3 regions of the Halomonas sp. SL1 genome follow, and region 1 is predicted to be linked to each of the others. Evidence: predicted binding sites of a transcription regulator. Region 1 holds the regulator's gene; each other region holds the start of a gene.
What was found. Region 1 encodes sigma-54, which starts transcription at its own class of promoters, with help from an activator protein. Its sites were predicted from a motif close to TGGCACNNNNNTTGCTNT; they were not measured.
Positions count from the first base shown of each region.

Region 2: C9J49_RS12000 (P-II family nitrogen regulator) is a predicted target of sigma-54. The motif match lies at 1,780-1,797, and genes of this name have one in related genera.
Region 3: speB (agmatinase) is a predicted target of sigma-54. The motif match lies at 2,280-2,297, and genes of this name have one in related genera.

Region 1 is NZ_PYUQ02000007.1:15,479-25,911, forward strand. It holds gene lptB (LPS export ABC transporter ATP-binding protein) at 1-222, shown strand, start outside; gene C9J49_RS02435 (RNA polymerase factor sigma-54) at 379-1,779, shown strand; gene hpf (ribosome hibernation-promoting factor, HPF/YfiA family) at 1,892-2,203, shown strand; gene C9J49_RS02445 (PTS sugar transporter subunit IIA) at 2,207-2,692, shown strand; gene rapZ (RNase adapter RapZ) at 2,725-3,624, shown strand; gene C9J49_RS02455 (HPr family phosphocarrier protein) at 3,629-3,898, shown strand; gene C9J49_RS02460 (hypothetical protein) at 3,949-4,488, shown strand; gene pmbA (metalloprotease PmbA) at 4,571-5,911, opposite strand; gene yjgA (ribosome biogenesis factor YjgA) at 6,037-6,540, shown strand; gene tldD (metalloprotease TldD) at 6,641-8,095, opposite strand; gene C9J49_RS02480 (YhdP family protein) at 8,092-10,433, opposite strand, start outside.
Region 2 is NZ_PYUQ02000017.1:38,342-48,774, reverse strand. It holds gene C9J49_RS12005 (ammonium transporter) at 15-1,337, opposite strand; gene C9J49_RS12000 (P-II family nitrogen regulator) at 1,377-1,715, opposite strand; gene C9J49_RS11995 (accessory factor UbiK family protein) at 2,032-2,391, shown strand; gene C9J49_RS11990 (YifB family Mg chelatase-like AAA ATPase) at 2,477-3,982, shown strand; gene C9J49_RS11985 (hypothetical protein) at 4,002-4,502, opposite strand; gene C9J49_RS11980 (alpha/beta hydrolase) at 4,499-5,482, opposite strand; gene C9J49_RS11975 (malate synthase G) at 5,712-7,886, shown strand; gene C9J49_RS11970 (PaaI family thioesterase) at 8,045-8,458, shown strand; gene C9J49_RS11965 (DUF423 domain-containing protein) at 8,434-8,826, opposite strand; gene thiS (sulfur carrier protein ThiS) at 9,060-9,260, shown strand; gene C9J49_RS11955 (thiazole synthase) at 9,294-10,091, shown strand; gene trmB (tRNA (guanosine(46)-N7)-methyltransferase TrmB) at 10,129-10,433, shown strand, end outside.
Region 3 is NZ_PYUQ02000020.1:27,200-37,632, reverse strand. It holds gene C9J49_RS13635 (YjiH family protein) at 1-1,224, opposite strand, end outside; gene speB (agmatinase) at 1,292-2,242, opposite strand; gene C9J49_RS13625 (sigma-54-dependent Fis family transcriptional regulator) at 2,420-3,841, shown strand; tRNA gene C9J49_RS13620 (tRNA-Pro) at 3,914-3,990, opposite strand; gene ispB (octaprenyl diphosphate synthase) at 4,096-5,103, opposite strand; gene rplU (50S ribosomal protein L21) at 5,410-5,721, shown strand; gene rpmA (50S ribosomal protein L27) at 5,756-6,013, shown strand; gene cgtA (Obg family GTPase CgtA) at 6,099-7,289, shown strand; gene proB (glutamate 5-kinase) at 7,393-8,532, shown strand; gene rpsT (30S ribosomal protein S20) at 8,755-9,021, shown strand; gene murJ (murein biosynthesis integral membrane protein MurJ) at 9,141-10,433, shown strand, end outside.

The sequences.
Region 1 (10,433 bases):
GACCCGATCTCGGTAGGCGACATCAAGGGCATCATCCGCCAGCTCAAGGCCCGCGAGATCGGCGTGCTGATCACCGACCACAACGTGCGCGAGACGCTGGACATCTGCGACGGCGCCTACATCGTCGGCGACGGCCAGATCATCGCCGAAGGCGACGCCGAGGCCATCCTCGCCAACCAGCGGGTACGCGACGTCTACCTGGGCCAGGACTTCCGACTCTGAGCCTATTGGCTTCGCAAGTCACTGATATATTGTCGCCATGCACAGACAGGCATGGCAATTGCCATTGGCATGCTAATTGCTGAGCAAAGGCTTGCACGGCGGGCACACCCACACTAGGGTGGAAGGCCTCTTTGCCGCAGGACCGGAACGCTTGCCATGGCCATGAAGGCATCCCTCCAACTGCGTGTCGGCACCCAGCTGACCATGACGCCCCAGCTGCAGCAGGCCATCGGCCTGCTGCAGCTCTCGACCCTTGATCTGCGCCAGGAGATCCAGCAGGCCCTGGAAGCCAATCCCATGCTGGAGCTGGAGGACGACTTCGGCGAGCAGGCCGCCGGGGAGACGCCGGACGACGACTGGTCCGACGAGATTCCGGAAGAACTCAGCGTCGACAGCGACTGGTCGGACACCTTCCAGGACGCCGGCGGCAGCGGCGAGGCTCCCGACTTCGAGCGCCAGGCCGCCGGCCAGAGCCTGCAGAGCCACCTCGTCTGGCAGCTGGCCATGAGCGAGCTCGACGAACGCGAGACCCGCATCGCCGAGAGCCTGATCGATGCCGTGACGCCGGACGGCTATCTGGATCAACCGCTCGACGAGCTGCGCGACGGCCTGCGCGCCCAGGGCCTCGACGGGCTCGCCACCCGCGAGGTCGAAGCGGTGCTGCTGCGCCTGCAGCAGTTCGAGCCCACCGGCGTGTTCGCCCGCGATCTGCGCGAGTGCCTGCTGCTGCAGCTGGCCACCCTGCCCGACGACACCCCGCTGCTGCCCCAGGCGCGCCGCCTGGTACGCCAGTTCCTCGAGGCCCTGGCCGGCAACGACCGGCGGCTGCTCAAGCGGCGCCTGGGGCTCGACGACGAGACCCTCGACGAGGTCATCGGCCTGATCCGCGGCCTCGACCCGCGCCCGGGCAGCGAATTCGCCAGCGGCGACAGCGACTACGTGATTCCCGACCTGATCGCCCGCTACACGCCCCAGGGCTGGCGCGTCGAGCTCAACCCCGAGGCGATGCCGCGGCTGCGCATCCAGCCCGACTACGCGGCGCTGATCAAGCGCGCCGACAAGAGCGACGACAACCAGTTCCTCAAGGACCACCTGCAGGAGGCGCGCTGGCTGATCAAGAGCCTGGCCAGCCGCAACGACACCCTGCTGCGCGTCGGCCACGAGGTGATGACCCGCCAGATCGAGTTCCTCGAGCACGGCGAAGAGGCCATGAAGCCGCTGATCCTGGCCGACATCGCCCAGACGGTGGAGATGCACGAGTCGACCATTTCTCGGGTCACGACCCAGAAGTTCATCCACACCCCCCGCGGCGTCTTCGAGCTCAAGTACTTCTTCTCGAGCCAGGTCGGCGACGGCGAGGATGCCCACTCCAGCACCGCGATCCGCGCCCGCATCCGCAAGCTGATCGAGGGCGAACCGCCGCGCAAGCCGCTGTCCGACAGCAAGCTGGTCACCCTGCTCGCCGAGGAGGGCATCGAGGTGGCCCGACGCACCGTCGCCAAGTATCGCGAAGCGATGCACATCCCCTCCTCCAGCCAGCGCAAGCGCCTCGGCTGAGGCCCTCCCGACGGGGGGTTCCAGAGTATGAAAACGCGTCTGGCACGGGGGGTTTGCAAGGCACCAAAAAGGGTTACAATCGAGTCACCACCCAAGGAGCAAGGAGCGTGTCATGCAAGTCAACCTCACCGGCCATCACGTGGAATTGACCGAGCCCCTGCGTGACTACGTGCAGGAGAAACTCTCCCGCCTGGAACGCCATTACGACAACATCACCACCGTTCAGGTGACGCTCTCCGTCGAGAAGGAACGCCAACAGGCCGCCTGCACGCTGCACGCCGCCGGTGCCGATCTGCACGCCGAAGCGATGGACGCCGACATGTACGCCGCCATCGACGCCCTTGCCGACAAGCTGGACCGCCAGCTCGTCAAGCACAAGGAAAAGACTCAGGCCCGCGCCCAGGGCGCCGCAAGCGTCCGCTGAGTCATGTCACTCGAAGCCATCCTGCCCCCCGAGCGCACCCTCTTCGGTGTGCCCGGGGGGAGCAAGAAACGTGTGCTGGAGTTCTTCAGCACCTTCATCGCCCAGAACATTCCCAGCCTCGACAGCCAGGAGGTCTTCAGCCGGCTGATCGGGCGGGAGCGCCTGGGCAGCACCGGCATCGGGCACGGGGTCGCCATCCCCCATTCCCGCAACCCTCACTGCAAGGCCCCTATCGCCGGCTTTCTCAAGCTCGACGAACCGGTCGACTTCGACGCCATCGACGGTGAACCCGTCGACCTGGTGTTCGTGCTGCTGGTACCCGAGGAAGCCGACGACGCGCATCTCGCCCTGCTCGGCCAGGTCGCCGGCGTGATGAACGACGCCGCGACCCGCAGCGCCCTGCGTCGGGCCGGCAGCCAGCGCGAGCTGCACGACAGCCTCCTCGACGCCATCCGACGACAGGCACCGGCCGCCAGCGGACGCAGCTGAGGGCCGCCCCCGACCAGGAGACCCGATCCGTCATGCAGCTCGTCATCATCAGCGGACGCTCCGGCTCCGGCAAGTCGATCGCCCTGCAGGCCCTCGAGGACCTCGGCTACTACGCCATCGACAACCTCCCGGCGATGCTCCTCGGACCGCTGGTCGACGAGCTGCGCAGCGGCCAGTCCCTGCGCAGCGCCGTCGCGGTCAGCATCGACGCCCGCAACCTGCCCCATGCCCTGGAACGCTTCCCGACGCTGCTCGAGGACGTGCGTGCCCGCGACATCCAGTGCCAGGTGATCTACCTGACCACCGATGCACGCATCCTGCTGGAGCGCTACTCCGCGACCCGGCGCCGACACCCCCTGACCCGCGATACCGAGATGACGCTGGCCGAGGCGATCGATCGCGAGGAAGACGCCCTGTCGGAGATTCGCGACCTCGCCGATCTGCTGATCGATACCTCGCGGCTCTCGGTGCACGACCTGCGTGGTCGCATCACCGACCAGGTCGCCGGGCACGGCCGCGAAGGGCTGACGCTGACCCTCGAGTCGTTCGGCTTCAAGCGCGGCGTGCCTCTGGACGCCGATATCGTGTTCGACGCCCGCTGCCTGCCCAACCCCTACTGGGACCCGCGGCTGCGTGATGCCACCGGCCGCGACGACAGCGTGATCGCCTTCCTCGAGGGCTACCCGGTGGTCGACGAGATGGCCGACGACATCCTGGCCTGGATCGAACGCTGGCTGCCCCGCTACCGCGCCAGCCAGCGCAGCTACCTGACCGTGGCGATCGGCTGCACCGGCGGCCAGCACCGCTCCACCTACCTGGCCGAGCGACTGTCCCGGCGTCTTGCCGAGACCCACGCCGGCGTGCGCCTGCGCCATCGCGAGCTCGGCCTGCAACTCACGCTTCCCGACCCGAACGACGCCAAGGACCGCTAGTCACGTGCCCAGCCGCAAGCTCACCCTGACCAACAAGCGCGGCCTGCACGCCCGGGCCGCCACCCGCCTGGTGCAGTGCTGCCAACCCTACGCCTCCCGCGTCACCGTCTGCCATGGCGACCAGCAGGCCGATGCCACCAACATCATGGCGCTGCTGATGCTGGCCGCACCCTGCGGCACCGAACTGATCCTCGAGGCCGACGGCGACGACGGCGAGGCGGTGCTGGATGCGCTGGAAGCCCTCTTCGCGGCCCGCTTCGACGAAGAAGCCTGACCAGAGGCCGTCTCGACGGCGCCATCACTCCCCCTCTACCGAGCAGGACCATGCAGCTGATCCAGACCGGCAAGTACTCCAGAGTCCACTTCGATCCCGAGCGCGACCACTTCATCAAGACCTTCCAGCCAAAGACCGTCGACCGGCTGCGCTACCTGGCGCGCATCCGGCCCTACCCCGGGCGCAACTTCGCCCTCATTGCTTCGCGGCTCGAAACCCTCGGCATCGCCACGCCGACCATCGTCGAGGCGCGCCCCTATCGGCTGGTCACGGAGAACATCCATGGCGTACCGCTCAAGCAACTGATCCTCGACTCCCCCGACCTGCAGGAACAGTATCTGGACGCGCTGGTCGCCTTCGACCGCGACGGCATTCACTGCCGCGGCCTGCACACCGACAACTTCCTGGTTCGCGACGGTCGCCTGTTCGCCATCGACCTCGATGCCTACAAGGCACCGCGCTGGCGGCGCTATCCGCGCCGCGAGTACCTGGACTGCCTGAGCCGCTCGCTCAAGGGCAACGAGGCCTTCCTGTTCACTCGCCTGCTCGAGCGACTGGGCGTGGACGAACACTACCGCCCGAAACGCTGAGCACCGGCACCCGGACCACGACAACATCGTACAAAAAAGCCCGCGAGCGTCTCGCGGGCTTTTTGTCGTCACCAGGGCCGGCTCAGCTGCCGGCCACGGTCATCTCGTCGATCAGCCAGCTGCCGGTATGGATGCTGCCGCGGGTGTCGATGTCGTCGCCGACGCCGACCAGTCCCCGGAACATAGTCGCCAGGTTGCCGGCGATGGTGAATTCCTCCACCGGGTGCTGGATGCGGCCGTTCTCGACCCAGAAGCCCGCGGCGCCGCGGGAGTAGTCGCCGGTAACGCCGTTGACGCCCTGACCCATCAGCTCGGTGACCAGCACCCCGCGATCCATGCGCGCGAGCAGCGCCTCCTGGGACTCGAGCGGCGCGCTGAGGCGCAGGTTGCGGGCGCCGCCGGCGTTGCCGGTGGTCTCCATCCCCAGTCGCCGCGCGCTGTAGGCGGACAGCATGTAGCTGGCCAGCCGTCCCTGATCGATGAAGACGTTGTCGCGGGTCGCCACGCCGTCACCGTCGAAGGCGCTGCTGGCCATGCCGCGCACCAGGCGCGGCTTCTCCTGCAGCGAGAACCATTCGGGGAAGAGCGCATCGCCGAGGCGGTCGCACAGGAAGGAGGATTGGCGATAGAGGGCGCCGCCGGCGATGGCACTCAAGAAGCTGCCGACCAGCCCCGACGCCAGGCTCGGATCGAACAGCACCGGCATCCGCCCGGTGGCCGGGCGCTGGCCGCCGAGCCGGCGCAGGGTGCGCCGCGCGGCGCTCTCGCCCACGGCCTCGGGCGCCAGTAGCTCGCGAGGGTCGCGGGCGCTGGTGTAGTCGTAGTCGCGCTGCATGCCGTGCTCGTCCTCGGCGATCAGCATGCAGGACAGCGAGTGGCGGCTGCCGCGCTGACTGCCCAGGAAGCCGTGGCTGTTGGCGTAGACGCGCACGCCCTCGCCGCTGGACAGCCCCGCGCCGTCGGAGCTCCTGATGCCCGCCTGGCCGCGGCCGGCGTTCTCGCAGGCCAGCGCCAGCTCGACCGCCTCCTCGGTGGACAGCGCCCAGGGATGATGAACGTCGAGGTCCGGCAGCTCCCGGGCCATCAGTTCGGCCGGGGCGAGCCCCGAGGCCGGGTCCTCGCCGGTGTAGCGGGCGATGGCCATGGCCTTCTCGACCACGTCCTGAATCGACGCCTCGGAGGCGTCGGTGGACGAGGCACTGCCTTTGCGTTGGCCGACGTAGACAGTCACCGCGATGCCCTGATCGCGGGACAGCTCGACGGTCTCGACCTCGCCCTCGCGCACGTTGACGCCCACGCCCTGGTCGACGCTGGCGCCCACCTCGCAGGCATCGGCGCCGAGCCGGCGGGCCAGCGCCAGGGCCGCCTCGGCACGGGTTTCCAGCAGCGACTGCTGGGCGACGGCATCGAAAGCCTGTGTCATCGTCTTGACTCCTCACTCGACCGGCCAGGCGGCCGATACACAACATGGTCGTTTGGCCAGCCCGACGCGGCGGGCTGGTATACTGGGCCGATGCCTAACGCCCCTCTCATGAATCAGGACGCCGCATGACCCAGGATGATTTCTCTTCGGCCGACGAACGGCCCAGCAAGTCGCAGCTCAAGCGCGAGATGCATGCCCTCCAGGAGCTCGGCGAACGGCTGATCGCCATGCGCGAGGCCGAACGCGACCGCTTCCCGCTCTCCGACGACCTGCTGGCGGCCATCGAGGAGACCGGCCGCATCCGCGCCCGGGAGGCCCGCCGCCGGCACATGCAGTACGTCGGCAAGCTGATGCGCCGCGAGGACCTCGACGGCATCCAGGCGGTGTTCGACGAGATGGACCGCGAGCAGCTGCGCCGCGACCACGCCTTCCATCGCCTGGAACAGTGGCGCGACCGCCTCATCGAGGACGACGACGCCCTCGAGGCCTTCATCGCCGACTACCCCGACGTCGACCGCCAGGCCCTGCGCCAGCTGATCCGCAACGCCCGCCGCGAACGCGATCAGGGCAAGCCGCCGACCAACGCCCGGCGGCTGTTCAAGCTGATCCGCGAGACCGCCGAGCTGTAAAGCCGGAAGCTTGAAGCCTGAAGCTGGAAGTCCTCCCGTCAGGCCATGGGTTTCTCTTCCAGCTTCCCGCCGCGAAGCGGCGCTCTTACAGCTTCAAGCTTTAGGACTGCGTGCCGCCGACGGTCAGCTCGTCCAGCTTCAGCGTCGGCTGGCCGACGCCCACCGGCACACCCTGCCCTTCCTTGCCGCATACGCCGATGCCGGTATCCAGCTCCAGGTCGTGGCCGATCATCGACACATGCCCCATGGCCTCCGGACCGTTGCCGATCAGGGTCGCACCCTTGACCGGCGCGGTGATGCGGCCGTCCTCGATCAGATAGGCCTCGCTGGCCGAGAACACGAACTTGCCGGAGGTGATGTCCACCTGGCCGCCGCCGAAGCTCACGGCATAAATGCCGCGAGAGACGCTCTTGATGATGTCGGCGGGGTCGTCCTGGCCGGCGCGCATGTAGGTGTTGGTCATGCGCGGCATCGGCATGTGGGCGAAGGACTCGCGGCGGGCGTTGCCGGTGGGCGCCATGCCCATCAGTCGGGCGTTGAGCTTGTCCTGCATGTAGCCGGTGAGGATGCCGTCCTCGATCAGCGTGGTGCACTGGGTGGCCGTGCCCTCGTCGTCGACGGACAGCGAACCGCGACGGTCGGCCAGGGTGCCGTCATCGACCACGGTCACGCCGGGCGCGGCCACGCGCTCGCCCATGCGGCCGGCGAAGGCCGAGCTGCCCTTGCGATTGAAGTCGCCTTCCAGGCCGTGGCCCACGGCCTCGTGGAGCAGGATGCCCGGCCAGCCGGCGCCTAGCACCACCGGCATCTGGCCGGCCGGGGCGTCCACGGCGTCGAGGTTGACCAGCGCCTGGCGCACCGCCTCCTTGGCGAAGCGCTCGGCGACGTTCTCGTCGCGTAGCCGGGACATCGGGTAGCGGCCACCGCCGCCGGCACTGCCGCGCTCGCGGCGGCCGTCGCGTACCGTGATCACGCTGACGTTGAAACGCACCAGCGGGCGCACGTCGGCGGCCAGGGTGCCGTCGCTGGCACGCACCAGCACCACCTCGTAGACGCCGGTCAGCGAGGCGCTGACCTGGCTCACCGACGGGTCGGCGGCCCGGGCGACGCGATCGGCCTCCTTGAGCATGGCGACCTTCTCGTCGGCGGAGAGTCCGGCCAGCGGATCGATGCCGGCATAGCGAGCGGCCGGCGCCGTCACCACCCGCGGGGCGGCGCTCAGGCGCTGGCCGCTGCGCACGATGCCGGCGGCGGTGCGCCCGGTCTCGGCCAGGGCCTCCATGGAGATCTGGTTGGAGTAGGCGAAACCGGTCTTCTCCCCGGCCAGGGAGCGCACGCCGACGCCCCCGTCGATGTTGTAGCTGGCCTCCTTGACCTCACCGTCCTCCAGCACCCAGCCCTCGTGCCAGCTGCGCTGGAAGTACAGATCGGCGTAGTCGATGCCGGCGCCCATGGCGTGGCCGAGGCCGGTGTCGAGGGCATCGAGATCGAGCCCGCCGGGGGTCAGCAGCGCCTCGGCGGCCTGGTCGAGCAGGGGTTGCGTGTGTGATGTCATTCGGCACTTTCCAGAGCGATGCGCGGCGAGGTCCAGGGCCCCTCCACGCGATAGTGAATTCGGGTCACGCGGTCGAGGGCGTCGCCGAACAGCTTGTCGGCGATGAACAGCGCCCCTCCGACCACCGGCGCCCCGGCGATCACCGCCGCCAGGGGCAGGTTGCTGCTCACCGGCAGGGTAATGCCCAGGCGCTGGTCGAGTTCCCGCCGCGCCAGATCGACGCTGCCGTCGAGGGTGAAGCGGGTGGCCGGACCGTCGATCTCGACCGGACCGCGGGTCTCCAGCACCCCACCATACAGGGTCGCATCGCCGCTGACACGATCGAAGGCGGTGCCCCGCCCGGTGACGTCGGAGAAGTCCAGGGTCAGCCGGCGCAGCAGGTTGTCCACGTTGAGCAGGCCGACCAGCCGCGCCGAGGGCGATTCCAGGTTGACGAAACGACCGTCGCGCAGCTCGACCGCCAGGTTGCCCCGGGAGCGCGCCAGGGCGAACTGCCAGGGCGCACCGGGCCAGGCCAGCTGTCCGTCGACGCGGGTCTCGGCGTTGCGGATCGCCACCGGCTGGCCCAGCGCCTCCAGGGCCGACCCCAGGTCGCCGCCATCGATGTCCAGCCGTGCCCGGGTCAGGCTCGCCTCGGGGCCGGCGGCCTCCCAGGTCAGGCTGCCCCGGGCATCGATCTCGCCCAGCGTCAGCGCCAGCGGATCGATCACCAGGCGATCCGGCTCGGCCCGCCACTGGGCGTTCAGCGGCCCGAACCGTCGACCCTGATAGCTCAGTTCGTCGATGCCCAGCCGACCCGCCGGCAGCGCTTCGAGAGACGCCGGCATGGCGACCGGCGTCGGTGGCACCTCCAGCTCCTCGAGCAGGCGGCCGCCTCCCGCGGAGACCGGTGCCGGCTCGGCCGGCAGCAGACCGTCGAGGCGCAGCCGCGACAGCGAGACGTCGAGCGGCTGCGAAAGCCCCGGCCGATAGGCTAGCCGGCCGGTCAGCAGGCTGCCGTCCAGGGCCAGGTCCCAGCCGCCGGCCGTCGGGGCTCCCTCGACGATCATCGAGCCCAGGCAGCGCCGCTCGACGCTCAGGCAATCGGTATCCAGTATCAGGTGCGAGATGGCGCCGCTGCCCGCCAGCCCCTCGCCGGCACCGTCCACGCCGGCGGACAACGGCGCCAGGGCGGTGCCCCAGGCCTCGGCATCGACGCGCGGCAGATAGGCCTGCAGCGACCAGCCGGATTCACTGGGCCAGGTCGCCGGTGCCTCGCGGCCCAGCCAGGCCTGCCCCTGGCCGCCGCGCCCGGGGCGCCAGCGCCAGCCGAGGCGCGCACCCAGCCGGCCCGACCAGGGCCCGGACTCGGCCAGGGCGAAGGTCAGGCGCAGGTCCCGCGGCGTGCCGGCCGGCTTGCCCAGCGGCGCCGGCAGGTCGATGACCAGGTCGCGCAGTTCGCTCGACAGGTTCAAGATCGGCGTCTCGGCGTCGAGATCCACGTCGCCCTGCCAGGCCAGCGGGCCGGACAGCATGCCGCCGATGCCGGCCGGCGCGCCCAGCTCGGTCAGCGCCCCGGCGCGGGCAGTGCCCGACAGCGCGACACGTCCCTCGCCGGTGGCCAGCGTGGCGCTGACCGGCCCGCCCAGCAGCCGGCCGCTCAATCGACCGTCGAGGGAGCCGGCCTCGCCGCGCTGGCGCCAGGCCAGCGGCCCGCTGATGTCGCGGAACGAAAGCCCGCTCGCCGCATGGGTCAGGCGCGGCAGGTCGGCGTCGCCGGCGATGTCGAGCTGCAGCGCCTGGGGCTCGTCCAACGCCATCTCGAGGTCCAGGCCGGCCTCGACGCTCCCCTCGGCCTGCCAGTCGGTGACCGCCTCGATGCCATCGACGGGCATCGCGGCAAGATAGCCCGAGAGTGCCGGGGCGTCGGCGACGAGCGGCCCGCTGACCGAGAGCCGATCGTCCTCGAGGCGCACCTCGGCGTCGCGGGTGCGGATGCCCAGGCTCTCGGCGGCGTCCACCTCGGCCTCGAGGGTCTCGCCGCGCAGGCGCAGGCGGCCGGCCACGTCATCCAGCGCCGGCCAGCCGTCGGCGAACGGCAGCCGCCCGGCCTCGACCTCGAGATCCAGGTTCAGGGTCGGCTCGATGGTGGAAAGCCCGGTCTGCTCGTCGCGCAGCGGCACGTGCAGGCGCAGCGCCCCCGCAGGCACCCGCCCGGCCAGGCCGCCGGATAGCCAGTCGGCGAGCTCCGGGGCTTCCTCGCGCAGCACCACCATCGGCAGCCAGTCGGTCAACGGCCGCGAGCGAGCGTCCACGTCACGGAAATCCAGCGCCAGGCCGAAGCCGCCGCGGCCGGGGC
Region 2 (10,433 bases), on a different contig from region 1:
GCAGGGCGGGGCGATCAGGAGCGGGCGGCTGCCTGGGCCTGGCTCGCGCCCTCGCTGCGGGTACGGCCGGAGGCGCCACCACCACCGTGCACCTTGGAGACGGTGAACTCGGGGTAGGCCTCGAGGCCACACTCGGCCAGGTCCACGCCCTCGTATTCCTCTTCCTCGCTGACACGCACGCCCATGATCGCCTTGATGATCAGCCACACCACCAGGCTGGCGATGAAGACCCAGGCGAAGATGCCGATGATGCCGATGATCTGCGGGCCGAAGGAGGCACCGTCGTTGGACAGCGGCACCGCGAGCACGCCCCAGATGCCGACCACGCCGTGGGCGGAGATGGCACCGACCGGGTCATCGAGCTTCAGCTTGTCGAGGCCGACGATGGAGATCACCACCAGCAGGCCGCCGAAGGCGCCGATCAGGGTGGCGCCCAGGGCGCTGGGCGACAGCGGGTCGGCGGTGATGGACACCAGGCCGGCGATGGCGCCGTTCAGGGCCATGGTCAGGTCGGCCTTGCGGAACCAGGCCTTGGCCAGGATCAGTGCGGCGATCACGCCACCGGCGGCCGCGGCGTTGGTGTTCACCAGCACCTGGGCCATGTTGTTGGCGGAGCTCACGTCGGAGACCTTCAGCTCGGAGCCGCCGTTGAAGCCGAACCAGCCCATCCACAGGATGAAGGTACCCAGGGTGGCCAGCGGCATGTTGGCGCCGGGGATGGCGAAGATGCTGCCGTCCTTGCCGTACTTGCCCTTGCGCGGACCGAGCACCAGCACGCCGGCCAGGGCCGCGGCCGCGCCGGCCATGTGCACGATGCCGGAACCGGCATAGTCGGAGAAGCCGACCTCGGCCAGCCAGCCGCCGCCCCAGGTCCAGTAGCCGGAGACCGGATAGATGACGCCGGTCATCACCACGGCGAAGGCCAGGAAGGCCCACAGCTTCATGCGCTCGGCCACGGCACCGGAGACGATGGACATGGCGGTGGCCACGAACACCACCTGGAAGAAGAAATCGGCGCGCATGGAGTAGTAGGGCGCATCGTCGCTGCCCGCGGTCACCGCGGCCACGGTATTGTCGTCGCCCAGCAGGAAGCCCAGGTTGGGCAGGATGCCGCCGGCGTCGCCGGAGTACATCAGGTAGTAGCCCAGCAGCAGGTACATGGTGCAGGCGATGGCGAACAGGGCGATGTTCTTGGTCAGGATCTCGGCGGTGTTCTTGGACCGCACCAGGCCGGCCTCGAGCATCGAGAAGCCCGCGGCCATCCACATCACCAGGACGCCGCAGATCAGGAAGTAGAAGGTATCGAGCGCGTAGCTCAGCTCGGTCAACTCGTTCATGGCTGTCACTCCAGAAGGAAAGGGAGAGAGACGGTCGGCTTAGACGGCGTCGGCGCCGCGCTCGCCGGTACGGATGCGGATGACGTCCTCGAGGGGGGTCACGAAGACCTTGCCGTCGCCGATCTTGCCGCTGTTGGCGGCGCTGCAGATGGCGTCCAGCACGGTATCGAGGCGACCGTCGTCCACGGCGATCTCGACCTTGACCTTGGGCAGAAAGTCGACGACGTACTCGGCGCCACGATACAGCTCGGTGTGGCCCTTCTGGCGGCCGAAGCCCTTGACTTCGGTGACGGTGATGCCCTGGACCCCGTTGTCGGCGAGCGCTTCGCGCACGTCGTCGAGCTTGAACGGCTTGATGATGGCGGTAATCAGCTTCATCCCGGATCTCCCCATTGGATGAGCGCGGGCTGCTCCGCGCGGTGTGTGTGCAGGTTTCCCTGCATCTGCTTAAACCGTGCCATCGAACTGGATTTGCCATATTTTTCAGGGCGTTGATTGCCAATAGCGCCCCGGCAGAGAGAGGCTGGTGCAGGCGTGAATGGACGCCGTGCACTGAATTGATGCTGGTGAGCGAGCGCTTCGCACCATCCGAGGGCGAGGCCCGCGCCACCCGGGAATGCGCCCGCCGGGCGGCTTGCGTATCCTTGGAGTCAGCCCTATTCCCCTAAGGCCCATTCCACTCAGGAGAGACATCATGGTCAGCCAAGACCGCATCGGCCGCCTGGCCCAGCAGATCGGCGAGCGCCTGCAGGGCGCCTCCCAGGCGCCGGAAGACGTGCAGAAAGGCATTCAGCAGGTGGTGCGCGGCGCCTTCGACCGGCTCGAGCTGGTGTCGCGGGAGGACTTCGACATCCTGATGGACGTGCTACAGCGCACCCGCGGCCGGGTCGAGGCGCTGGAGAAGCAGGTCGCCGCGCTGGAAGAGGCCCTAGACGCCAACCGCGCGGGCGGCGAGGTGCCGGCCGTGGCGGATGAGGCCTCGGTCGATGCGGCCGCCGAGGCGCAGTCGTCCACCCCTGAGGAAGATGCCGGCGCCGGCGAGACCGGGCGCTGATTCCGAACCGTCACCGAGCGGGGCTCGTCGCGCTGAACTAGCTTTAGGACTTACCTGAGGAAAGGAACCGCGCGAGGGACCGCCGATGACCCTGTCGATCGTTCGCACCCGGGCCGGCCTCGGCCTCGAGGCTCCCGAGGTGCTGGTGGAAGTGCATCTGGCCAACGGCCTGCCCGGCATCACCCTGGTCGGGCTGCCGGAGACCGCCGTTCGGGAGAGCCGCGAGCGGGTCCGCAGCGCGCTGGTCAACGCCGGCTTCGACTTCCCGATGCGTCGCATCACCCTCAACCTGGCGCCCGCCGACCTGCCCAAGGAAGGCGGGCGCTTCGATCTGCCCATCGCCCTGGGGTTGCTGGTGGCCTCGGGCCAGATCGCCGCCGAGGCGCTGGCCGAGATCGAATGCGCGGGCGAGCTCGCCCTGGACGGCGCGCTGCGTCCGGTGCCCGGGATGCTGCCGCTGGCGCTGGCCACCCGCGGGGCCGGGCGGCGTCTGATCGTGCCCCGGGCCAACGCCGACGAGGCGGCGCTCGCGGGCGATCTCGAGGTGCTGCCCGCCGATCACCTGCTCGAGGTGGTCGCACACCTGCTGGGCCAGACGCCGATCGAGCCCCATCGGGCGTCGCGCCCCGCCGAGGCGCTGACGACGGGTGCCGATCTCGCCGAGGTACGTGGCCAGCACCAGGCGCGGCGCGCCCTGGAGGTCGCCGCCAGCGGTGGCCACAATCTCCTGCTGGCCGGTCCTCCAGGCACCGGCAAGACCATGCTGGCCAGCCGCCTGCCCGGGATCCTGCCGCCGCTGACCGAGAACGAGGCCCTGGAGGTGGCGGCGGTGCGTTCGGTGTGTGGCCTGCCGCTCGACGAGGACTGGGGGCGGCGCCCCTTCCGCTCGCCCCACCACACCGCCAGCGCGGTGGCGCTGGTCGGCGGTGGCTCGCGGCCCAGGCCCGGCGAGATCTCGCTGGCCCATCGGGGCGTGCTGTTCCTCGACGAGTTGCCCGAGTTTCCCCGCCAGGTGCTCGAGGTGATGCGCGAGCCCATGGAATCCGGGCGCATCCACATCGCCCGCGCCAGCCACGAGCGGCGCTATCCGGCGAGCTTCCAGCTGGTGGCGGCGATGAATCCCTGCCCCTGCGGCCATCTCGGTGACCCTCGCCGGGCCTGCCACTGCACCGCCGCCCAGATCCAGCGCTATCAGGCGCGGCTTTCCGGACCGCTGCTCGACCGTATCGACCTGCAGGTGGAGGTGCCGGCGCTGGCGCCGGAGCAGCTGACCGCCCGGGAGAGCGGAGAGCCCTCGGCGGCGGTACGCGAGCGGGTACTGGCGGCCCGGGAGCGGCAGTGGGCGCGCGGGGCGCTCAATGCCCGGCTGGGCAGTCGCGAGCTGGAGGCCGCCTGCGCACTGAGCGGGACGGATCGGGCCTGGCTGGCCGGGGTGCTGGAGCGGCTCAATCTCTCGGCGCGGGCCTATCATCGGGTGCTGCGGGTGGCGCTGACCCTGGCCGACCTGGCCGGCGAGCCGCACCCCGGGCGCGAGCAACTGGTCGAGGCGATCGGCTATCGTCAGCTCGATCGGCTGCTGCAGGGGCGTTGACGAAGCACGGCCCCCAGCGTCAGAGCGCGGTGGCGTCCAGGGCGCCATCCAGCCGCGTCTGCCACAACGGGGTGGCGTCGCCCGGGCGGCGCAGGGTCAGCTCCAGGCGATACGGCAGCAGGGTCCGGTCGGACAGTGCCAGCCGGGGGCCGGCGCTGACCAGCCGGCTGTCCAGCCGCCACTGGTTGGCCGCGGCGCCCGAGGCCAGCGCGGGCTGCCAGTCGAGCACCTGGGGCCCCTGGCCGAGGCCCAGCAGGGAGCGGGTCAGGCTTTCCAGCAGGCGGTCCTCGCCGACGCCGAGCGCGTCATCGACCTCGGGGGCGGCCAGCAGCAGCACCTCGTCGGAGGACGGTCGTGGCAGCGGTGGCGCCTCGGCCACCCGCTGCGCGGCGCGTTCGCCGAGGCCGAACAGGGCCTGGCGAACCGTCTGGGGAGCGTCCGGCGTGCCGACGGCGCAGCCGGCGAGCGGCAGCACCGTCAGCAGGAGGAGAGGCAGCAGCGGCAAGCGGCGACGGCTCATCGGCGGGAGACCCTGCGGGTGGTGGAAGAGGGAATGTCGGCCTCCTCGAGGCCGGCGAGGAACCGCGTGAGCTCCTCGAACAGCACCCGGCGGATCGGTTCGGCCTCGTTGACCAGGTGATGGCGGGCCTCGGGGTGGCGATGGATCTCGGCCCGCGGGAACTTGCGCGTCAGCACCTCCAGGTTCCATTCCCAGTCCACCGTCAGATCCTGCTCGCCCTGCAGGATCAGCGTCGGCAGCGGGCTGGCCGGCATGGCCAGCAGCCGCGGCATCCAGCGGCGCATGGCGTCCACCCACTCCATGGCCAGGCGGTCCGGCTGCAGCGGGTCGCTCTCGCGAAGGAAGGTGGCGAAGTCGCTGTCGGTGGAGTTCTCGCGGAAGCGGCGCGGCACCGAACGCACGAAGGGGCCCAGCAGGCGGTGCAGCCAGCTCGACTGGTTCCAGCCCCAGGGGCGCACCAGCGGCGCCAGCAGGGCCAGGCCGCTCCAGTGGCCGTCGTCGCCCCGGCGCAGGGCGTCGGTGGCCAGGATCGCCGCGCCGGTGCTCTGGCCGATGCCGACCCAGGGCCGGGGCGCCAGGTCGCGGGCGGTCAACTGGGTCTGCAGGTTGTCCAGGCAGCTGCCATAGTCATCGAAGTCGGCGATGGTGGCGCGGGGGCCGCTGGACAGCCCGTGCCCGGGCAGATCCCACAGCACCACCTGCCAGCCGCGCTCGAGCAGGCACTCGAGCAGGTGACGATAGAGGCCCAGATGATCGTAGTAGCCGTGCACCACGAACACGGTGCCGCGCGGCGATGGCGGGCGCCAGATCTGGGTCCACAGCCGGAAGCCGTGGGCGTCCACGTACCCCACCTGCAGGCCCACCCGCTCGGCGAGCAGCGGCGCCAGGCCGTAGTGGCCCAGGTAGCCCTGGAGCGGGTGGCCGGCGGGGTCGGCCGGGGCGATGGGGCCGAGCGCCTGCAGGGGGGTGAAGTCGGTCATCGAGTCCTCCGTGTGGATGCCCATGCTAGCGTCCCGTCGGGACGGTCACCAGCGTCGCCTTCCAACGTCTCCGGCCTCGTCTATTGGTCGAGTTCCGGGGGTGGTTCGCAGGCTTCGGGTTTACATGTGGAAGTATTTTCCACAATACTGAGGCCACGCAGTCACCATTGCCTGTCCGGCCGATTGGCGCTTGGGGAGCGCCGAAACGCCTCGCATAGGAGAACGACCCATGACCCAACGTATCACTCGCCACCGTCTGCAGGTGGCCGCCGAGCTGGACCGCTTCATCAATGAGCAGGCCCTGCCGGGCTCCGGCGTCGATCCCGAGGCCTTCTGGGCCGGCGTCGACGCCCTCTTTCATGATCTGACACCGAAGAACCGCGAACTGCTCGCCGAGCGCGATGCCCTGCAGGCCGAGCTCGACGCCTGGCACCGCGAGAATTCAGGCCCGGTGCGTGACATGGCCGCCTATCGCGGCTTCCTCGAGCGCATCGGCTATCTGCAGCCGGCCCCCGCCGAGGTCAAGGTCACTACCACCAACGTCGACCGCGAGATCGCCGTGCAGGCCGGCCCGCAGCTGGTGGTGCCGGTGAACAACGCCCGCTACGCGCTCAACGCCGCCAACGCCCGCTGGGGCAGCCTCTACGACGCGCTCTACGGCACCGATGCCATCGCCGACGAGGATGGCGCCGAGCGCGGCGACAGCTTCAACCCGAAGCGCGCCGAGAAGGTCATCGCCTACGCCCGCGGCGTGCTCGACCGTGCCGTGCCGCTGGCCACCGGCTCCCACGCCGAGGCCGTGAAGTACGCGCTGCGCGACGGCCACCTGGTGGTGAGCCTGGAAGGCGGCCGCGAGACCGGCCTCAAGGAGCCGGGCAAGCTGGTCGGCTACCTGGGCGAGACCGACGCGCCGACCTCGGTGCTGCTGGCCAACAACGACCTGCACCTGGAGATCCAGATCGACGCCACCCATCCGATCGGCAAGACCGATGCGGCAGGCGTCAAGGACGTGGTCGTCGAGGCCGCGCTGACCTCGATCATGGACTGCGAGGACTCGGTCGCGGCGGTGGACGCCGAGGACAAGGTCGGCGTCTACGCCAACTGGCTGGGCCTGATGGCCGGCGACCTCGAGGAGCCGATCGAGAAGGGCGGCAAGCGCTTCACCCGCAAGCTGGCGGCGGATCGCACCTGGACCGCGCCGGACGGCGGCGAGGTGACCCTGCCCGGCCGCTCGCTGCTGTTCGTGCGCAACGTCGGCCACCTGATGACCACCCCGGCGGTGCTGGACGCCGACGGCAACGAGCTGCCGGAAGGCATCCTCGACGCGGTCATGACCAGCCTGCTGTCCATCCGCGACCTGCAGAAGGGCGAGGGCGAGGCCCGCAACTCCCGCGAGGGCTCGGTCTACATCGTCAAGCCGAAGATGCACGGCCCGAAGGAAGTGGCCTTCACCAACGAGCTGTTCGGCCGCGTCGAGGACCTGCTGGGCCTCCAGCGTGACACCCTCAAGATGGGCATCATGGACGAGGAGCGCCGCACCTCGGTCAACCTCAAGGCCTGCATCAATGAGGCGACCTCGCGGGTGGTGTTCATCAACACCGGCTTCCTCGACCGCACCGGCGACGAGATGCACACCGCCATGCAGGCCGGCCCCATGGTGCGCAAGGGCGACATGAAGGGCGCCGCCTGGATCGGCGCCTACGAGCGCAACAACGTTCAGGTCGGCCTGGCCTGCGGGCTGCGCGGCCACGCCCAGATCGGCAAGGGCATGTGGGCCATGCCGGACCTGATGGCGGCCATGCTCGAGCAGAAGATCGGCCATCCCAAGGCCGGCGCCAACACCGCCTGGGTGCCGTCGCCGACCGCCGCCACCCTGCACGCCCTGCACTACCACCAGGTCAGCGTGGCCGAGGTGCAGCGCGAGCTGGAGGCCCAGGGCGAGCCGGACCTGCTGGACGAGCTGCTGACCGTGCCGGTGGCCGAGAACACCGACTGGTCCGAGGACGAGCTGCAGCAGGAGCTGGACAACAACTGCCAGGGCATCCTCGGCTACGTGGTGCGCTGGGTCGAACAGGGCGTCGGCTGCTCCAAGGTGCCGGACATCCATGACGTGGGCCTGATGGAAGACCGCGCCACCCTGCGCATCTCCAGCCAGCACGTGGCTAACTGGCTGTACCACGGCGTGGTCGACGAGGCCCGCGTGCGCGCTACCCTGGAGCGCATGGCCAAGGTGGTCGACGAGCAGAACGCCGGTGACCCGGCCTACTCGCCGATGAGCGCCGACTTCGCCGGCTCCTACGCCTTCCAGGCCGCCTCGGACCTGATCTTCAAGGGCATCGAGCAGCCCTCCGGCTACACCGAGCCGCTGCTGCACCACTGGCGCGCCGTCCACAAGGCCGGCTGATCGCCTCTCGCCAGCATGCCGTTCGCCGCCCCCTTCATGGGGGCGGCTTTCGTTGGGGGCGAGAAAGCGAGAGAAGGGAAAAGGGAGATGCCCCGGGTGTGCGTCGCGCGCGGGCTGGGCTATCTTGTGGCCATCGTTCAGCCGCAGGGAGCGCGCCCATGACCGTGATGACCGCCGCCGCCATCGAGGAATTCCTCGACGAGGTGTTTCCCCAGCGTGCCGGCACCATCGAGGGCGTCGGCGAGGGCCGCGCCACCATGAGCCTGGCCATCGAGGACGAGCACCTGCGTCCCGGTGCCAGCGTCTCCGGCCCGACTCTGATGGGGCTGGCCGACGTCTGCCTCTACGTGGCGATCCTGGCCCAGATCGGCCCCGAGCCGATGGCGGTCACCAGCGACCTGCACTGCCGCTTCCTGCGTCGCCCGCGGGGCGATCGCGACTTGATCGCCAACGCCCGGCTGCTCAAGCTGGGGCGACGGCTGGCGGTGGGCGAGGTGCAGCTGTTCTCCGACGGCGAGGAGGCGCCGGTGGCGCTGGTCACCGCGACTTATGCCTTGCCCGATGCCGACTGACTGCGCCAGGCCGCCACGGCCAGCGCCAGCCAGCCGAGGATCAGCAGCCCGCCGCCGATCGGCGTGATGGCGCCGAGCACCTTCACGCCGCTGATCGCCAGGGCGTAGAGCGAGCCCGAGAACAGCGTCATGCCGGCCAGCCACAGGCCAAGGACCCAGCGCTGGCCGGCCAGCGGCCGTGCGGCGCGCCAGGCCAGCACGGCGAGCATCGCCAGGGTGTGCCAGGCCTGGTAGCGCACCCCGGTCTCGAACACCGTCATCAGCCTCGGCGTCAGGGTGCCGTTCAGGGCATGGGCGCCGAAGGCCCCGGCCATCACCGTCAGGGCGCCGCACAGCGCCACTGCCATCCACCAGCCGCGATCCCGCATGCTGTCTTTCTCCCGTTGGGGTGTGTTCCCGTGATGTCTGAGCAGGGGCTGGGGACAGGCCAGAGCGGGGTTTTTGCCAGGGACGGCAAAAGGTAGCGCCCAGGGATGGGGTCACAGCGCCCCGCGGCGGCCTGTTGCCAGATCGGCCCCGCCAGGTCTGCGCCATACCGTACCCGGGGGCGCCCCGAGGCGCTACAATATGGACCCGCGAAATCGCAGCCCCGGAGGATGCCATGCAGATCCAGCTCAACGGCGAGGCGCGCACCCTGGAGGCCGAGGCCTCCGTGGCCCAGCTGGTCGAGACCCTCGGCCTGGCCGGACGGCGCATCGCCGTGGAGGTCAACGAGGAGATCGTCCCCCGAAGCGCGCACGGCGAGACGCGTCTGGCCGACGGCGACAGGGTGGAGATCGTCCATGCCATCGGTGGCGGCTGAGCCGCGAGACCCCCGCATAGGAGCCACAATACAATGACCGACTTCTTCCAGGACGCGCCGCTGCGCGTCGCCGGCCGTGAATTCGCCTCGCGCCTGCTGGTGGGCACCGGCAAGTACCGCGATGTCGACGAGACCGGCGAGGCCATCGCCGCCAGCGGGGCCGAGGTGGTGACCTTCGCCGTGCGTCGCACCAATCTGGGCCAGGACGCCTCGGCGCCCAATCTGCTCGACGTGGTGTCCCCGGAGCGCTATACCCTGCTGCCCAACACCGCCGGCTGCTACACCGCCCAGGATGCGGTGCGCACCTGCCGGCTGGCCCGCGAGCTGCTCGACGGCCACAACCTAGTCAAGCTCGAGGTGCTGGGCGATGACACCACCCTGTATCCCAACGTGGTGGAGACCCTGGCCGCCGCCGAGACCCTGGTCAACGACGGCTTCGACGTCATGGTCTACACCAGCGACGATCCCATCGTTGCCCGCGAGCTGGAGCGTCTCGGCTGCTGCGCCGTGATGCCGCTGGGCTCGCTGATCGGCTCCGGCCACGGCATCCAGAATCCGCACAACATCCGCCTGATCATCGAGCAGGCCAGCGTGCCGGTGCTGGTGGATGCCGGCATCGGCACCGCCTCCGAGGCCGCCCAGGCCATGGAGCTGGGCTGCGACGGGGTGCTGATGAACTCCGCCATCGCCCACGCCCGCCAGCCGGTGCTGATGGCCGGCGCCATGAAGCGGGCCGTGCTGGCCGGCCGCGAGGCCTTCCTTGCCGGACGCATGCCGCGCCGCCAGGGCGCCGAGCCGTCCTCGCCGCTGGCCGGGCGTATCAACGCCTGATCCTGTCTTTCGACCTTCACGAGTTTCAACGCCGCGCATGAACGACGAACAACGCCCCGACACGCCCTCGACCGACGCTCCCGAGGGCCCCGACGCCCCGCTGCATCGCCGCGGGATCAAGAGCTACGTGCTGCGCGCCGGGCGCATGACCGCCGCCCAGACCCGCGGCCTCGAGGAGGTGTGGCCGCGTCTGGGGCTGACCCTCGAGGACGGCCGCCAGGACCTCGAGACGCTGTTCGGGCGTCGCGCTCCGGTGGTGCTGGAGATCGGCTTCGGCATGGGCGGCTCGCTGATCGAGCAGGCCGAGACCCATCCCGACACCGACTTCATCGGCATCGAGGT
Region 3 (10,433 bases), on a different contig from region 1:
CAGGCAGGCGATCACGAAGCGGGTCAGCTCGCTCTCGATGTCGCTGGCCAGCACCGCCGGCAGGAACATGTCGGCGAAGCCCACCAGGGTGGCGGGGGCGGCGGCCTCGGCCTCGGGGATCCGCATCCATTCCAGCACCGGCACCATGGGCGCGGAGAGCCAGGTGAACAGCGGCGTGAATTCGGCCAGCACCAGCGCCACGGTGCCGATGGCGATCACCAGCGGCAGCAGGCCGAGGAAGATGTCGGCGACGTTGAACAGCGCGATGCGTGCCAGCTTGAGCGGACCCGGGGCGGTCTCGGCACGTGCCACGGCCATGCCCAGGCTGTAGCGCAGCAGGCTCTGGTCGCCGGTGTTTTCTTCCTGAATCTGGCAGCCTACTGGCTCGTGGTAGGCGTTCGACTTGCGCGACAGCGGCGGCAGGCGCGGCACGATGACGGCGGCGACCAGGCCGGCGACCACCACGGTCAGGTAGAAGGGCACGAACAGGTGGTTGATGCCGATGAAGCTGGTGACCAGCAGGGCGAAGGCGATCGAGACGATGGAGAAGTTGGTGGCGATCGCCGAGGCCTCGCGGGCGTTGTAGTAGCCCTGCTCGTACTGCTGGGTGGTGATCAGCACGCCCACGGTCCCGGATCCCATCCAGGAGGCGGTGGCATCGATGGCGCTGCGCCCGGGCAGGCCGAAGATCTTGCGGAAGGGCGTGCGCACCAGACTGCCGATGAACTCCATGAAGCCGAAGTCGACCAGGAAGGGCAGCAGGATGGCGGCGAAGAAGAAGAAGGTCAGCAGTACCGGGGCCAGGTCGTTGAGCATCACGCCCCCGGTGAAGGAGGCGGTGACCGCCTCCGGGCCGACCTGGAAGTAGGTCATCAGCGCGAACGCCGCGCCCAGCACGCGCATGATCACCCACAGAGGCGCCACGTCGAACAGCTCGTGCAGGGCGCCCTCGCGGGCCCAGGCGGGCCGAGTCAGCTTGACCGTCAGCGTCAGCGCTACGGACAGGCACAGCACGACCGTGGCGATGGTCGGCAGGGCATCGCCGAGCAGCGCCTTGAGGCCGTCGGCCATCAGGCCCATGCCGATGTTGATGGTGTCGCCGGTGGAGAAGGGCACCAGGAACAGGCCGATGCCCAGCAGCGAGGGGATCAGGAACTTCAGCAGTCCGGCGCGGCTCAGCGGTGCCGCGCGACTGGCCAGTTGGGTGTCGAAGGAGTTGGCCATGGGGTTTCCCTATTGATCTTGTAATGGGTAGAACCCGGCCCCGGGGGGGGGGGCGGGTCGGGTCGGCTCAGTCGCGGTGTATCACGCCGGGCAGCACGCAGAGCATCTCGTAGAGCAGGGTGGCGCCCATCAGCGCGGTGTTGCCGCTGGTGTCATAGGGGGGCGAGACCTCGACCAGGTCGCCGCCGACGACGTTGAGGCCCGCCGCGCCGCGCACGATCTCCAGCCCCTGCTGGGCGGTGAGGCCGCCCATCTCGACGGTGCCGGTGCCGGGGGCGACCGAGGGGTCCAGGCCGTCGATGTCGAAGGAGATGTACACCGGGCCGTCGCCCATCTGCTCGCGCACTTCGGCCATCAGCGGCGCCAGCGACTTGTACCAGCACTGCTCGGCGGTCACGACGCGGAAACCCTGGTCGCGGCACCAGTCGAAGTCGTCGGCGGCGTAGCCGGTGCCGCGCAGGCCGATCTGCACCACGCGGTTGCTGTCCAGCAGGCCCTCTTCCTGGGCGCGGCGGAAGGGGCAGCCGTGGGCGATTTCCTCGCCGAACATGTGCTCGTTGACGTCGGCGTGGGCATCGATGTGAATCAGGCCGACCGGGCCGTGCTTCCTGGCGATGGCGCGCAGCAGCGGCCAGGTCAGGGTGTGGTCGCCGCCCATCGTCAAGGGCACGCAGTCGTGAGACAGCACCTCGTCGTAGAAGCCGGTGATGATGTCGAGGTTCTTGGGCAGGTTGAAGGTGTTGATCGCCACGTCGCCGATGTCGGCGACCTGCAGGCTGTCGAAGGGCGCGGCGCGGGTGGCCATGTTGTAGGGGCGAAGCATGCGCGACTCGTCGCGGATCTGGCGCGGCCCCAGGCGTGTGCCGGGGCGGTTGGAGGCGCCGATGTCCATGGGCACGCCGATGAAGGCGGCATCGAGCCCGGCGGCGCTGTCCTGGGTGGGCAGGCGCATCATGGTGGCGGGGCCGCCGAAGCGTGGCATCTCGTTGCCGCCGAGGGGCTGGTTAAAGTCGCTCATTGGGGCTCCATATCATTGGGGTTGTTCATCGTTACCTTAAGCATGAAACGTGCCACTTTTTAACTAGCTGATATTGTTGGAGGTTTAGAGTGTGTCGATTCATTTCTGGATCGCTGGCACCGTGGCCGTGATACATTGGTGAATCGCGCGATTCATTTATGCATCACGGGGCCTTCCATGAGCGAACTCGACAGCTGCATCCTGCAGACCATCATCGACACCGCCCACGATCACTTCTTCGTGGTGGATACCGAGGGGCGGGTCTGCGAGGTCAGCCCGGCCGCGGCGGCGGTCTATGGCATGTCTCGTGAGGAACTGTGCGCCACGACCGTGCAGCAGCTCGAGGCCGAAGGCGTACTGAAGCCCTCGATCAGCCTGGAGGTCATCCGCACCGGCAAGCCGGCCCAGCTGATGCAGGTGACCGGCACCGGACGGCGGGTGATCGCGCAGGCGCATCCGGTGTTTCAGGGCGGCCAGCTGGTGGCGGTGGTCAGCCGGTCGATGGACCTGACCGACCTGCAGATGCTCCAGGAAGAGTATGCGTTGCTGCAGCGTCGCTTCAGCGAGCATCTCATGCGTGGCGGCGGCGCCGAGGAGCCCGGTCTGGACGTCGACCTGGGCGAGCTCGAGGTGCGTAGCCGGGTGATGCGCGAGGTGGCGCTGCTGCTGCAGCGGGTGGCGCCGACCGACGCCACGGTGCTGATGCTTGGCGAGTCGGGCGTCGGCAAGACCGCCTTCGCCCGCCAGCTGCACCGCTGGAGCGCGCGCGGCGATGGGCCCTTCATCGACGTCAATTGCGGCGCCATTCCGGAGAGCCTGTTCGAGTCGGAGATGTTCGGCTATCGACATGGTGCCTTCAGCGGTGCCGCGCCGGGGGGCAAGGCGGGTCTCCTGGAGCAGGCCGAGGGCGGGACCCTGTTCCTCGATGAGATCGGCGAACTGCCGCTGGCGATGCAGACCAAGCTGCTCAAGACCATCCAGGACGGCAGCGTGACCCGGCTGGGCGATACGCGGGCCAGGCGCATCGACTTCCGGCTGGTGGTGGCGACCAACCAGGACCTGGCCCGGCGGGTCGAGGAGGGGGCGTTCCGTCTCGATCTCTACTATCGCCTCAATGTGATACCCGTCACCCTGCCGCCGCTGCGCGAGCGCCGCGAGGACATACCCGGTCTGGTCGAACGCCAGCTGAAGCGTCTCAACGCCCGCTATGGGCGTGACAAGCTGATCGGGCGTGACGTCTGGCAGGAGCTGATGGGGCGGGACTGGCCGGGCAACGTGCGGGAGCTCGAGAACTGGCTGGAGCGGGCCTGGCTGTCGGCCGGGGAAGATATCATTCGTGGCGAGCGCGCGGCCGCGGAATGGTCGGCGCCGCTGCCCGAGACGGAGCCGGGCCGGAGCATCGAGGGGAGGGCCGCCGCCACGCTGCTCGAAGGGGAATCGCTCAAGGCCATGCTGGCGCGCACCGAGCGGGCCGTCCTCGCCGAGCTATGCGGCGAGCTGTCTTCCACTTATGCCATGGCCGAGCGGCTCGGCATCAGCCAGCCCAGCGTGGTGCGCAAGCTTCGTCAGCATGGGCTGCGGATCGGGCAGTGGGGGTAATGAAACAAGCCGAGGGAAACGAAAAACGCCCACCGCTCGATTGAGCTAAGTGGGCGTTTTTACTGATGTCCTTGGTCGGAGTAGCAGGATTCGAACCTACGACCTCTGCCTCCCGAAGGCAGCGCTCTACCAAGCTGAGCTATACTCCGATGTCTGCCGTGTCTCTCGGCGACGGATGGGTATTATACGTAGGCGAAGACGGAATGCAAGCCCTTCTTTTACTTCTCCGTCTTCGCCGATCTCCGGCCTCGGGCTCAGTTGCGGCGCTCCACCGCCAGGCGAGCCAGTTCGGCCATGCTGTCGCGGTAGGGGGAGTCGGGCAGGGCATCCAGCTGGGCCAGGGCCTTGGCGGACATCTCCTCGGCCTTGGCGCGGGTGTATTCCAGCGCGCCGGTCTCGTCGACGATGGCCAGCACCTCGTCGAGGCGCTCGAGGCCGCCCTGGCGGATGGCCTGACGGACCACCTTGGCCTGCTCGGCGGTGCCGGCGGCCATGGCCTGGATCAGCGGCAGGGTCGGCTTGCCCTCGGCCAGGTCGTCGCCGACGTTCTTGCCCATCGCCTCGGCGTCGCCCTGGTAGTCGAGCAGGTCGTCGACCAGCTGGAAGGCCAGGCCCAGGTAGCGGCCGTACAGGCGCAGCGCGTCTTCCTGCTCGGGCGTGGCACCGGCGAGCAGGGCGCCGCTGTGGGAGGCCGCCTCGAACAGCATGGCGGTCTTGCCCTGGATGGTCTCGAAGTAGGCGGCTTCGTCCACGTCGGGGTTGCCGACGTTGGTCAGCTGCTGGACCTCGCCCTCGGCGATGGTGCAGGTGGCGGTGGAGAGCACTTCCATGATCCGCATCGAGCCCACGTCGACCATCATCTGGAACGAGCGTGAATAGAGGAAGTCGCCGACCAGCACCGAAGGCGCGTTGCCCCAGGCATCGTTGGCGGTGGCCTTGCCGCGGCGCATGTGGGATTCGTCCACCACGTCGTCGTGCAGCAGGGTCGAGGTGTGCATGAACTCGATCAGCGTGGCCAGGGTGATGTGGCGGTCGCCCTCGACGCCCAGCGAGCGGGCGGCCAGCAGCACCAGCAGCGGGCGCAGGCGCTTGCCGCCGCTGTCGATGATGTACTGCCCGATGGTCTCCACCAGCGGCACCTTGGAGGCGAGCTGTTCGAGGATGGTGCGGTTGACGGCGGCGAAGTCCTCGGCGACGACGGCATGGATGGGCGAGGCGGGGACGGCGTTCTCGAGCTGTGGCGACGAAGGGTTGGCTGACATGAAGGCGGCATCGACGAAGTGGTGGGGGCGGCGGGCGGCATCCGTGCGCGATGCCCCTGGCGCCGGCCTGGGAGTGAGGGTCATGCTATGGGGCCCCCCTTGGGGCGTCAAGGCGCGCGCCCGCGCTGGTGCTCGGGCCGCGCCGGACGCGGCGTTCAGGGTGCCGGCCGGGTTGTCGTCCTGCGCGCGTGCGGTTATAATCCGCGGCCCACTCATCTCGCTCCCTGTCAGATGGTTGCCGGAAGGGGCGCCACTCGAAGCAGGTCGATGAAGAGCCAACCCCCGATGAGTACCGGAGAGACAAGCATGTACGCAGTGATCAAGAGCGGTGGCAAGCAGTACCGCGTTCAGGAAGGCCAGACTCTCAAGCTCGAGAAGCTGGAAGTGCCGACCGGCGACACCATCGAGTTCGATGAAGTTCTGCTGGTGGGTGGCGATGACGACGTCCAGGTCGGCGCGCCGACCGTCGACGGTGCCAAGGTGTCTGCCGAGGTCGTCGCTCATGGCCGTGGCGACAAGGTGAACATCATCAAGTTCCGTCGCCGCAAGCACAGCATGAAGCGTCAGGGCCACCGTCAGTGGTTCACCGAAGTCAAGATCACCGGGATCTCCGCGTAAGCGGTCACTCCCCTGAACGAGCGAGGTATTTGCAATGGCTCATAAGAAGGCAGCGGGCTCTACCCGTAACGGTCGCGATTCCGAATCCAAGCGCCTTGGCGTGAAGCTGTTCGGTGGCCAGTCCGTGGCTCCGGGCAACATCATCGTCCGTCAGCGCGGCACCAAGTTTCACGCCGGCGCCGGCGTGGGCATCGGCAAGGACCACACCCTGTTCGCCCTGGACGAAGGCGTGGTCAAGTTCGAGACCAAGGGTCCGAAGAATCGCAAGTTCGTGAGCGTCGTCTCCGCCTGAGACCGCCCGGACCTGTAGCGAGAAGGCCCCGCCATGGCGGGGCCTTCTTGTATCATGGCGGTATGCACCGCCGGGAGAATGACAGATGCAGTTCGTCGACGAAGCCTCGATCATCGTGGAAGCCGGCAAGGGCGGTAATGGCTGCCTGAGCTTCCGCCGCGAGAAGTACGTGCCCAAGGGTGGCCCCGATGGGGGCGACGGCGGCCATGGCGGCAGTGTCTACCTGATCGGTGACGACGCCCTCAACACCCTCATCGACTTCAAGTACCAGCGCTTCTACAAGGCCCAGAACGGCCAGCCCGGCCAGGGTCGGCAGATGAGCGGCCGCGCCGGCGAGGACCTGCACATCAAGGTGCCGGTGGGTACCACGGTGATCGACGAGGACACCCTCGAGGTGATCGCCGACGTCACCGAGATCGGTCAGGTGGTGCTGGTGGGGCAGGGCGGTCGCCGCGGGCTCGGCAATATCCACTTCAAGTCGTCTACCAACCGGGCGCCGCGGCGCACCACGCCGGGCACCGAAGGCGAGCGGCGCAACCTGCGCCTGGAAATGAAGGTGATGGCCGACGTCGGCCTGCTGGGCTTGCCCAACGCCGGCAAGTCGACGCTGATCCGCTCGGTCTCGGCGGCCAAGCCCAAGGTCGCCAACTATCCCTTCACCACCCTGGTGCCGAATCTCGGCGTGGTGAAGCTCGGTCAGCACGAGCACTTCGTGATGGCCGACATTCCCGGGCTGATCGAGGGCGCCTCCGACGGCGCCGGCCTGGGACTGCGCTTCCTCAAGCACCTGACCCGCTCGCGGCTGCTGTTCCACGTGGTCGACGTGGCGCCCTTCGACGAGTCCGATCCGGTGGAAGCCGCCGAGGCCATCGTCCGCGAGCTGGGCGAGTTCTCGCCGACGCTGGCCGAGCTGCCGCGCTGGCTGGTGCTCAACAAGCTCGACCTGTTGCCCGAAGACGAGCGCGAGGCGGTGGCCGACGAGATCGTCAGGCGCCTCGACTGGGACGGTCCGGTGTTCCGCGTCTCGGCGATCAGCGGCGAAGGCACCGAGGCCCTGGTGCAGGCCGCCCATCGCTGGCTCACCGAGCGGCGCCGCCTCGAGAACGAGGACGAGGAGGTCGCCGAGCACGAGCGCGAGATGCGTCGTCGCATGGAAGAGGAGGCCGTGGCCCGCACCGAGGCCCGACTGGGTCGCAAGCGTCCTCGCGACGACGAGGACGATGACGACGACTTCGATGACGACGACTACGACGTCGAGATCGAATACGCCCCCTGAGGGCGGGCGTAGTAGGCTGGAGGTGCAGCGGGCGGCGCCATCGCGCCGGCCGCTGTGGCGGGCGCGAGCCCGATGAACGCGAGTCGTATCAAGGACGGCGAAGATGGCGAAAGGTGAAGAGGTTCCCGGTCGTGACGCCCTGAAGGGCATGCGGCGGGTGGTGGTGAAGATCGGCAGCGCCCTGCTGACCAACGATGGCCGCGCCCTCGACGAGGCCGCCATCGGTGGCTGGGTCGACCAGATCGCCGCCCTGCATCGGCGCGGCATCGAGGTGGTGCTGGTGTCTTCCGGCGCCGTGGCCGCCGGCATGGTGCGGCTGGGCTGGCAGACGCGTCCGTCGGAAGTGCATGCCCTCCAGGCCGCCGCCGCCGTGGGCCAGAACGGTCTCACCGAGTGCTACGAGGGCCATTTCGGCCGTCACCAGCTGACCACCGCCCAGGTGCTGTTGACCCACGACGACCTCTCCAACCGCAAGCGCTACCTCAACGCCCGCTCGGCCCTGCGCACCCTGGTCGAGCTCGGCGTGGTGCCGGTGGTCAACGAGAACGACACCGTGGTCACCGACGAGATCCGCTTCGGCGACAACGACACCCTCGGCGCCCTGGTGGCCAATCTGATCGAGGCCGATGCCCTGGTCATCCTCACCGATCAGGAAGGGCTGTTCGACGCCGACCCGCGTCACGATCCGAACGCCAGCCTGATCACCGAGGGCCGCGCCGACGATCCGCGACTGGCCGCGGTGGCCGGCGACGGCGGCGCCCTCGGCCGCGGCGGCATGACCACCAAGGTGCGCGCCGCCCGGCTGGCGGCGCGCTCCGGAGCGCTGACCGTGATCGCCAGCGGTCGCCAGCCCGAGGTGCTGACCCGGCTGGTCGACGGCGAGCGCCTCGGCACCTTGCTGACCCCCGACCAGGCGCCGATCGCCGCGCGCAAGCGCTGGCTGGCCGGCCAGCTCCAGGTGCGCGGCACCCTGACCCTGGACGCCGGGGCGGTCAAGGTGCTGCGCGACAGCGGCTCCAGCCTGCTGCCGGTGGGCGTCAAGGCGATCGCCGGGCGCTTCGTGCGCGGCGAGATGGTGCTGTGCGTCGATGAAGAAGGGCGTCGCATCGCCAAGGGGCTGGTCAACTATGGCGTCGATGAGGCGCAGCGTCTGATCGGCCAGCCGAGCCATCGCATCGAGGCGATTCTCGGCTACATGGAAGCGCCGGAGCTTATCCACCGCGACAATCTGGTCGTGCTCTGAGACAGGCGTGGCGGGGCATCCGGCCTTGACAAGGCTGGCAAGCGGTGTCGCTGCGTGATAGTATGCGCCATCCTCTCAGACACGGCCCGTAATCGACTGCGCCACGTCGCGCGGTCGGCCAGATGGCCAGGCCGACGGGGATTTTTGTTTTTCCCTGTTGGATCAAAACGTTATCAAAGCCGCCCTCGCAGGCGGTGACAACTTTCTCCAAGGAGACAGTCAGTGGCTAACAGCAAGCAAGCCCGCAAGCGCGCCCGTCAGGCAGAAGGCCGTCGTGTTCTGAAGGCGAGCCAGCGCAGCATGGTTCGCACCTACGTCAAGAACGTGATCAAGGCCATCAACGGCGGCGACCACGCCCAGGCCATGGACGCCTTCAAGGCGGCCCAGCCGGTCATCGACCGCATCGCCGACAAGGACGTGCTGTCCAAGAAGAAGGCCGCTCGCCTCAAGAGCCGTCTGAACAAGCGCATCAAGGCCCTGGCCGCGTAAGCTCGCCGGACGCCTCTGGGTGCCCGCCGCGTGCGGGCACGCCATCGAAAAACCGGCTTCGGCCGGTTTTTTTGTGCCTGACGATTTTCGCCCGGACTTCACCGGCAAGGGAGCGCACCGTGACCGATACTCCTCCTCAGCCCGCCTCCGACGCCGCTCCGGCCCCCAGGGGCGGCGGCCTGCTGCGTTCGGGCATGGTGGTCAGCGCCATGACCATGCTCTCGCGGGTGCTGGGCCTGGCCCGCGACGTGGTGATCGCTGCGCTGCTGGGGGCGGGACAGGGGGCGGATGCCTTCTTCGTCGCCTTCAAGGTGCCCAATTTCCTGCGCCGGCTGTTCGCCGAAGGCGCCTTCAACCAGGCCTTCGTGCCGGTGCTCTCGGAGTACGCGACCCAGCGCACCCGCGAGGAGGTGCGCGAGCTGCTCGATGCGGTGGCCGGCAGCCTCGCCGCGGTGCTGCTGCTGATCACGGCGCTGGCCATGCTGGCCGCGCCCTGGCTGGTGTGGCTGTTCGCGCCCGGCTTCGCCCGGGACCCGGAGAAGCTGGCGCTGACCGCCGACATGCTGCGGCTGACCTTCCCGTACCTGCTGCTGATCTCGCTGACCGCCTTCGCCGGCAGCGTGCTCAACACCTGGAACCGCTTCGCGGTGCCGGCCTTCACCCCGGTGCTGCTCAACCTGTCGCTGATCGGCGCGGCGCTCGCGCTGACGCCGCTGATGAGCGAGCCGTCGCTGGCGCTGGCCTGGGGCGTGCTGATCGCCGGCGCCGCCCAGCTGCTGTTCCAGGTGCCCTTCCTGGCGCGGCTGGGCCTGATGCCCAGGCCCTGGCCGCGCTTCGCCCACGAGGGCGTGCGGCGCATCCTCAAGCTGATGGCGCCGGCGCTGTTCGGGGTCTCGGTGTCCCAGGTCAACCTGCTGCTGGACACCGTGCTGGCCTCGCTGCTGGCGGCGGGCAGCGTGTCCTGGCTCTACTACTCCGACCGCCTGGTGGAGCTGCCGCTGGGGGTGTTCGGCATCGCCATCGGCACGGTGATCCTGCCGGCGATGTCCAAGCGCCACGCCGAGCAGTCCGGCGAGCACTTCGCACGGATGCTCGACTGGGCGATCCGCGCCGTGCTGCTGCTGGGCATGCCGGCGGCGCTGGCCCTGGCGGTGCTGGCCGAGCCGCTGTTGATCACGCTGTTCCACTACGGTGCCATGACCGACCACGACATCGCCATGGCGGCGATGAGTCTGCGTGCCTATGCGCTGGGCCTGGTGGCCTTCATGCTGATCAAGGTGCTGGCCCCGGGCTTCTTCGCCCGCCAGGACACCAAGACGCCGGTCAAGGTGGGCATCGTGGCGATGGTCGCCAACATGGTGTTCAACCTGATCCTGATCTGGCCGCTGGCCCACGCCGGCCTGGCGCTGGCC